Regions from separate parts of the Chimaeribacter sp. YP20170169 genome, predicted to be linked through region 2. Evidence: predicted binding sites of a transcription regulator. Region 2 holds the regulator's gene; the other holds the start of a gene.
The links. The regulator Fur, encoded in region 2, represses iron uptake genes when iron is present. The targets are predictions, from matches to a motif close to ATAATAATGAGAACNACTATCAA.

Region 1: a site for Fur is predicted at 1,849-1,871, ahead of exbB (tol-pal system-associated acyl-CoA thioesterase). Genes of this name have one in related genera too.

The regions. Positions count from the first base shown of each region.
Region 1 is NZ_CP176824.1:584,023-588,442, forward strand. It holds gene ACK3SD_RS02650 (TRAP transporter small permease) at 1-451, opposite strand, end outside; gene ACK3SD_RS02655 (TRAP transporter substrate-binding protein) at 503-1,480, opposite strand; gene exbB (tol-pal system-associated acyl-CoA thioesterase) at 1,966-2,913, shown strand; gene exbD (TonB system transport protein ExbD) at 2,920-3,345, shown strand; gene ACK3SD_RS02670 (cold-shock protein) at 3,488-3,967, shown strand; gene ACK3SD_RS02675 (TerC/Alx family metal homeostasis membrane protein) at 4,158-4,420, shown strand, end outside.
Region 2 is NZ_CP176824.1:2,765,062-2,769,481, forward strand. It holds gene ACK3SD_RS12560 (lipid-binding SYLF domain-containing protein) at 1-34, opposite strand, end outside; gene ybfE (LexA regulated protein) at 400-687, shown strand; gene fldA (flavodoxin FldA) at 1,005-1,532, shown strand; gene fur (ferric iron uptake transcriptional regulator) at 1,837-2,280, shown strand; gene ACK3SD_RS12580 (beta-N-acetylhexosaminidase) at 2,427-4,420, opposite strand, start outside.

The DNA of each region.
Region 1 (4,420 bases), 1.7 Mb from region 2:
GTTCCAGAATGAACAGCAGGGTGATCGCCGAGCCAATCGGCAGCGGCAGGTAGCTTTCGCCCGCGGTCAGCAGCGGGAAATCGGCCACCGGCTGCTCCCAGAGGTCGCGGCAGAGCGTAATGCTATAGACCAGGATAAACAGGCTCAGCGCCAGCATCAGCAGGTCAGTGAGAGTGGAGGCCACCTTCTGCCACAGCGGCGGCAGGCGATCCGTCACCATCGCCACCGCGATGTGCGAGCCAGCGCGGTAGCTGACCGCCGCGCCGACAAAGGTGAAGGTCACCATGCAGAGGATGGAGATCGGCTCCGGCCAGGAGAGCGCCTGATTGAGCACATAGCGGTAGAAGATGCCGACGGGAATGACCGCCACCATCAGTAGCAGGGCGATGCCAGAGATCCACATCGCGATGCGGTAGAGAATATCCATGGATGAGAGGTAGTAACGGGCCATAACTCCCCCGGTTATCAGGCTGAAACGCCCGGCGGCCAGGCCGCCGGGGGCTTATTTGACGTCGCTGATGCGTTGCATCAGATCCTGGTGCGCCTTGCCATACTGGTCGCGCACCGGTTGGGTAGCGGTGTAGAAGTACTGGGTATCGATCTCCTGGAAGGTCACGCCGCCACTCTTCATGGTTTGCAGGGCCTTCTCGTTATAGGCGGCCCACAGCTGGCGCTGCTCCGCTTGTGCCTCTTTTGCCAGTTTCAGGATCAGTTGCTGATCCTCGCTGCTCAGCTTGTCCCAGCGCGCCTTGGAGTAGAGGAACAGCTCCGGGATGATGAAGTGACGGGTGAGGGTGTAGTACTTCGCCACTGGCAGGTAGTTATGCGCGACGAAGGTCGGCGGGTTGTTCTCGGTGCCATCGATCACGCCGGTTTGCAGGCCGCTGAACACTTCGCTCACGCCCATCGCCACCGAGTTGGCCCCCATCGCCTTCAGCGTTGCCAGCGCCACCGGGCTGCCCTGCACCCGGATCTTCATCCCTTTCAAATCTTCCGGCTTGGTCAGCGGTGTTTTGGTGATCATGTTGCGGGTGCCGGAGTCCATCCAGCCAAGGAACACCAGCCGCGATTTGGGATCGTTGCTGATTTTATTGCCGATCTCCTGGCCGATCTGGCTGTCGAGCACCTTGTGCAGGTGATCCTCATCGCGGAACACGTAGGGCAGGGTGAAGACCTCAATCTCCGGCAGGATGGCGGCGACCGGTGCCATCGAGACGCGGATGATATCGATGGCACCAATCTGCGCCTGCTCAATCATCTGCTTCTCATCACCGAGCACGCCGCCGGGGAAGGTTTTGATCTCCAGCCGCCCATCCGTTGCCTTCTCCAGCTTCTCACCCATGTGCTGCACCGCCACCACATTGGGGTAACCCTGCGGATGGACGTCGGCGGCCTTGATGGTCTGGGCAACGGCCTGGCCGCTGAGGAACAGGCTGGCGGAACAGAGGCTAAGCGCCAGCAGGGATTTACGCACGTTCATAGGACTCTCCAGAGATCGGGCGCATAGCCGCGCCGCTATTGTTCGTCAGACACAGGGTGGTATCTTGCGGTGGTGAAGTGCTGGATAAGCGAGGGCTTGAAAAGAAGTAAGCACCAACAAACCAGCGATTTTGAAACACTTTATTAACACGATTATACGCTTTGAAATGTTATTGAAAATTTGTTGAAATAGCTTTTTAAAATAAATCGGATCTGCATCACGGCCTATGCCGGGGCAGGTGTGGGAAGTGTGATGCGGCTAAAAAAACACCGCTTGCCGCCGCCTGCTTTCGCCGGGCGCGAGTGGCCTGCTTGCCCGCCACATATGGATATTCCTATTGTTTCCGCCCTGATCTATCGGCAACGTAAATAATAATGAGAACTACTATCAATCCCCGCTGCGTTTGATATGATCCCGCACTGATTAATTCCTCAACATTGACGATTTTTGGTTGGAGGCGCAGCGTGAATACGGCTCGCATGAAAATGAAATCTGCCCTGTCCACAACGGCAGCACAGCACTCTCCTCGCCGCTGGCGTATGGCATTCGTATCCCTGTTTTTGCTGGCGGGCCTGAGCGGGCCAGCACTGGCCGCGGAAAGCGGTGACGCTGCTGCCGCCCCGGTGGCCGCCACCACCCCGGCATCAGATGCCCCGGCCACACCTGCCCTCATCACGGGCAGCCAGCCTGCCGCCTCCAGCGCCCAGCCGGTTATCCCACAGGATCTCTCGGTGCTCGGCATGTACCACCACGCTGACGCGGTGGTGAAAACGGTGATGATTGGCCTGCTGCTGGCCTCCGTGGTGACTTGGGCGATCCTGTTCGCCAAGGGCAGTGAGCTGTTTGCCGCTAAACGCCGCCTGCGCCGCGAGTTGAGCGCGCTGGCCCCGGCCACCTCGCTGGATGAGGCCGCCGCCATCGTTGAGAACTTCGACGAGAAGAGCATCAGCGCCCGCCTGCTGGCTGACGCGCAAAACGAGCTGGCGCTCTCCGCCGACTCCACCGACAACGCTGGCATCAAAGATCGCACCGGCTTCCGCCTGGAGCGCCGCGTTGCGGCCGCCGGCCGCCACATGGGGCGCGGTAACGGCTTCCTGGCGACCATCGGTGCCATCTCGCCGTTTATCGGCCTGTTCGGCACCGTCTGGGGCATCATGAACAGCTTTATCGGCATCGCCGAAACCCAGACCACCAACCTGGCCGTCGTGGCACCGGGCATCGCCGAGGCGCTGCTGGCTACCGCCATCGGTCTGGTGGCCGCGATTCCGGCCGTGGTGATCTACAACATCTTTGCCCGCCTGATCGCCTCCTATCGCCACCTGATTGGCGACGTAGCCGCGCAGATCATGCTGCTGCAGGGGCGTGACCTGGATCTGGCCGCCAGCGCTGGCAGCAAACCGGCGAAGGCCAATCCGCAGTGGCGGGTGGGGTAATCTGTTATGGCCATGCGTTTAAACGAAGATCTGGACGAAAGTGGTGAGATGCATGAGATCAACGTGACGCCGTTCATCGACGTCATGCTGGTTCTGCTGATCATCTTCATGGTGGCCGCGCCACTGGCGACGGTGGATGTGCGGGTCAACCTCCCGGCCTCCACCTCCAAGCCAACTCCGCGCCCGGAGAAGCCGTTGTTCGTGACCGTGAACGCCGAGAAGCAGCTGTATGTTGGCGAAACGCCGATCGCGCGCGATCAGCTGACGGCGCAACTGGCCGCCCAGACCAATGGCGACAAAGAGACCACCATCTTCTTCCGCGCGGACAAATCCGTGGATTACGAAACGATGATGGGCGTGATGGACACGCTGCGTCAGGCAGGCTACCTGAAGGTGGGGTTGGTCGGCATGGAGCAGAGCGGCGGGCAGTAAGCCAGCCCACGCCACGGCGGCCCCCTCGGGGGCCGTTTTTTTTTGGCCGCCGCCCCGCCACCGGGCATGGCAAAGCAGGCGACTTCTGCGCGTGGCTCGACTAAAATAGGCTTTTTACAGATTGGTCAGGCGGTAATTTATGATGCACGGTACGGTAACGACATATTTTGAAGAGAAAGGTTTCGGATTCATCAAGGATGAGAACGGCGACAATCGCTATTTTCACGTGGTGAAGGTAGCTAACCCGGAGCTGCTGAAAAAGGATGCCGCCGTGACCTTCGAGCCGACCACCAATAGCAAGGGGCTGTCAGCCTATGCGGTCAAGGTGGCGCCCGAGAGCAAGTACATCCACATCGCCGGTGAGCGCATCAAGATCACCAGCATCAAATCCTTCAACCGCTTCACCAAACAGGTGCCGGTTGAGACCCACATCGACAAAGAGAACACCATCCTCTCCGCTGGCCTGCTGATGGAGCGCATCCGCCCGAAAGCCGAGGTAGAGAAGGGCGCGACCCGCCCGCTGGAGATGCTGAACGTCACCACCTTCCAGAACAAGACCTACACCTTCTCCGAGCTGGAGATCGACATCGAAGAGACGGTCAAGGCGCTGAAAAACCTCTGATCCCTCTGCCGCCGCCCCGCTCTGGGGCGGCGTGTGCCACGCCCTGTTTCCCTTCCGCTTTTTTCTTGTACTTTTTTCGTCAGGCACCGCGCCCCCTGCTGTTACAATGGCCCGGCATGGCGCCCCGGCGCTGCGCACGATAATTAACAGGTCTGCCGTTCACGGCAGCGTATTTGATTGAGAAGAGATAATGGCGTCAGTTCATATTGGTTTTCCTCTGGAGACAGTCAGCGTATTCGTTGGCCTGTCAATTGCCGCGCTGCTGATTGACCTGTTTGCCCACCGTGGCAACCATGCCATCAGCCTGAAAGGCGCGGTGGGCTGGTCAATCTTTTGGGTGGCTACCGCCCTGGGTTTCGCCGGCTTCCTCTATATCCACCACGGCGCCGCCGTCGCCAACCTGTTTATCACCGGCTATGCACTGGAGAAGGTGCTGTCGGTCGATAACCTGTT
Region 2 (4,420 bases):
TGTCGCCCTGCGCGCCACATCCCCCTACCAACATGGCAATCATCACGGGTAAAAATGGTTTAAAGTATTTTATATCAAACATTTATGCTTAATCCCTGAGCAGAAGGCGCGTATTCTGTCAGGTTTTTCCACCTCTGGCACCTGCCGCCCCGATTGATCGCACGGAGTGAGAAACGGGGTGAAACGCCAACAGATGAAGCCGAACAGGCAGTTAGGCATTGTTCAGGCCGCGCGTGCTGGGGTATTATGGCGCGCTATGTCTTGCCCCGTCAGCGTCGGTTACGCCGCGCGGCGGCGGTAAAGTGGGTTAAGGTTGATTGACCTCAACATGTATTCACCGAGCCATCCGGCTGTGCTCAGGCGCAGGCAGATGTTGACTCCTTAGTCGTACCTCTACCTATGGCAAAAGAACAAACGGATCGCACCACGCTGGATCTGTTCGCAGATGAACGCCGGCCGGGACGCCCAAAAACCAATCCACTCTCCCGTGATGAACAGCTCAGGATCAACAAACGTAACCAGTTGCGACGCGACAAGGTGCGGGGCTTGCGCCGGGTAGAGCTGAAGATCAACGCGGACGCCGTGGACGCGCTCAATAAGCTGGCGGAGCAGCAGAACATCAGCCGCAGCGAGCTGATTGAGCAGATGCTGCTGGCGCAACTGCGCAAGCAGCAAGACGACGCCTGACGGCCTGCCGGCGGTGACACCCTTCGCCGCCAGCATGGCCCTGCCTCCTCCCCCGCCCTCCCTAACGCTTGCCCGCGGATGTCTTTGATCGTAGGGCACCAATGCAGGAAAAAAGCGCCGCAAGCACACAAAGGCGATAACACCCGCGCCATTTGGCCGATAGAATATTTGACCATTCTGGCTGTTGGGAAGCCGGCTGGCTCCCTGGGCGCGGCGGCGTGATGATGTTCACCCCGCGGTGACTTTGCTATCATCAGCAGCATCCGCACCTGTCAATGGCAGGTAAATTAATTAAGAACAAGAGGTTAAAGAATTATATGGCCGTAGTGGGAATCTTCTTCGGATCTGACACCGGAAACACTGAGAACATCGCCAAAATGATCCAGAAGCAACTGGGTGCCGATGTGGCGGAAGTGCATGACATCGCCAAGAGCAGCAAAGAAGATCTGGAAAAGTTTGACATCCTGCTGCTGGGCATCCCGACCTGGTATTACGGCGAAGCGCAGTGTGACTGGGATGACTTCTTCCCGACGCTGGAAGAGATCGACTTCAACGGCAAGCTGGTGGCGCTGTTTGGCTGCGGCGACCAGGAAGATTACGCGGAGTACTTCTGTGACGCGATGGGCACCGTGCGTGACATCATCGAGCCGCGCGGCGCGACGCTGGTCGGCCACTGGCCGGTAGCTGGCTACCACTTTGAGGCCTCCAAGGGCCTGGCCGACGACAGCCACTTCATTGGTCTGGCCATTGACGAAGACCGCCAGCCGGAGCTGACCAACGAGCGCGTCGACGCTTGGGTGAAGCAGATCTCCGAAGAGCTGAGCCTGGCTGAGATCATCGGCTAAGCTCCCTCACGGCCCGGGGTGTCGATTTCTGACCGAACGGGCCGGATTTATCCCGCCAGACACCAAAAGATCGGCTACAAGTTTGTAACTTTATACAGTATCGGGGTACACTGGCGCCGGTGTATTTCCTATCCATCAACGCATTGCAACAGTGTATTAACAATGGCGCGAACGGCGTTAACAGGCGGCGTTTTCTTTTGAACCCGTGAGTTCTATAATGAGACGCAATTAAAACCGTTGCGCCGCCTGATGTCATAGGCTGTATGCCTCAACGTGAATAGCATAGTAACAGGACAGAATCCGCATGACTGACAATAACACCGCATTAAAGAAGGCCGGCCTGAAAGTCACGCTTCCCAGACTTAAGATCCTGGAAGTGCTGCAAGATCCGGAATGCCATCATGTCAGTGCGGAAGATCTTTATAAGAAGCTGATTGATATGGGCGAAGAGATTGGTCTGGCCACGGTTTACCGCGTGCTGAACCAATTCGACGACGCCGGCATCGTGACCCGTCACAACTTTGAAGGCGGCAAGTCCGTATTCGAGCTGACGCAGCAGCAGCACCACGATCACCTGATCTGCCTTGATTGCGGTAAAGTGATTGAATTCAGTGATGAATCTATTGAGATCCGCCAGCGTGAAATTGCCAAGAAACATGGCATCAAGCTGACCAACCATAGCCTCTACCTCTATGGTCATTGTGAAGCCGGTGATTGTCGCGAAAACGAAGGTTTGCACGACAAGTAACCAATCTGCGGGACGCAGGACGCCCCCCGCAGTATAAAGCTCCCGTCAGCACGGGAGCGGCAGGTAACTGCCAGTGAAAACCGCTTTGATGCGGTTTTTTTTCGCCTGTTGTCTGCCCGGCGCGCTGGCCGGGCGGGGCCATGTCGTCAGAGGGCGACCTCCTCACTACGGCTGACGCGCTTGCCATCTGGGCTGAGGGTGCGCACCCACGCCTTCTCCCCTACCGTGGGCTTGGCCTGCGGGTTATACGCCTGCCAGTTTTTGCCATCTACTGAATATTGGATAACCAGCCCCGGCAGCGCCACGTTTGCCTCCAGCACGCCGGCATTGATGCGCGCCCCCGGCACGGGCAGCCGGTAGGCGACACCCTGCCGATCCAGCTTCGCGATCTCACGCTGCCCCATCAGATTGGCGAAGCGCTGCCAGTCGGTGGCCAGTTGATCACGGTTGACCCAGTGGGTCTTGCCGCCCTGGAACTCCCGGCCAGGCTGGTACGGCAGCTCCCAGTCGGCGCGGTGCCAGGCGCGCTCCGCCAGCACCATCAGGCGCGGGTAGATGCGGTACTCCAGGTCACTGTCGGTGCGGATGGTTTCGCTCCACACCTGCCCGGACATGCCGTGCGCGCCCGGCCACGGGGCATCGCTGCGGGCGGTGAAGGCGTTGCCGTCGCGGTCAACGGAGGTCTCGGCGTTCTGCGGCAGGTTGTCCGGCGCGAAGCTGAAGATCTTGGCTTCATCGCTGGCGCGCGTGGCCCAGTAGTAGCCCGGCTCACGGGCGCTGACCTCGTAGGGTTTGTCAAAGTAGAGGTAGTCAGGGTTGGAGAGGGTAATCTCATAACCCTTGGCCGCCCACTCGCCGGCAGTCTGCGCCCCGCCCCAGTAGAGCGTATCCCAGAAGTTTACCCCTACACGCGGGGTGGCGAAGGCGCGGGCATCTTTCGCATCCTTCAGGCCATCCTGCCAGGCCTGCATCCGGTCGATGCCATGCGCCTTGACCAGCTTGCTGACCTGGATGGCAAAGTAGCTGGAGAGGTGGTCAAAGGCCGTGGCCCCGCCCGATTTGACCAGCGTCTGGCACACTTGCGATTTCGACCACGGCAGATCCTCTTTGCTCAGGTCGATGGCCCCTTTCGTCGGGTCTGCTGGCGCTTTCAGATCTTGGTAGCCCGGCCCAAGGCGGATATTTTTCGCCTCATCACCGCCAAAGTGCCAGGTGGTGAGCGGCTGCCCCGCCTCCCGGTGCATGGCGGCAATCTCGCCAATCACCTTGTCAACAAAGCGCAGCGACGACGGCATACAGGGGTTGAGGTAGCTGCGGCGATCGTAGTACTGCACCGAGGTGGTGTTGGAGGTGTCGGTCGGGTCGAGCAGCCGGTAGGCCTCCGCCTCTTCCAGTTTGCCAGCCTGTTGCAGCCGCTGATAGCGTGCCTCCATTGAAACTACCGCCGCTCTGGCGTGGGCTGGCATGTCTATCTCTGGGATCACCTGAATTTGCCGCGCCTGCGCGTACTTCACAATCTCAATGTAATCCGCCCGGCTGAAGTAGCCGCTGCCGTTATTGTTGCTAAAGGGGCCAGACCCCAGTTGTGGTAGCAGGCAGCGCGTCTCCTTCAGGTCGTGGCAGCGCTTGCTACCGATCTCCGTCAGCTCCGGCAGGCCGGGGATCTCAATGCGCCAGCCCTCATCATCACTCAAATGGAACTGGAAGGTATTGAGCTTATAGGCCGCCATCTCATCCAGTAGCCGCAACACTGCCGCCTTGCTGTGGAAGTTGCGGCCCACGTCCATGTGCATCCCTCGGTAAGGGAAGCGCGGCGCATCCTCAGCCGTCAGCTGGGCAATGCGCTTCTCGCCATTGACCGGCACCAAAGAGAGCAGCGACTGCACGCCGTAGAAGACGCCACTGTGGTCGAAGCCCACCACCTCCGCGCCGCGCTCGCCAATCACCAACCGATAGGCCCCATCGACCGCCTGCTTGCCGCTGAAGGCGTTACGGTCAATGCGGGTGGTAAGCGGGTAGCCGCCGGGCTGCTCCGTCAGGCCCAGCAGTGCCATGCGCGCCCGTACCGCCTGCTGTGACGGCATCGGCAGCGCTGACAAATCAGCCGCCAATCCTTTGTCCAGCACCACGTCGCCAGCGC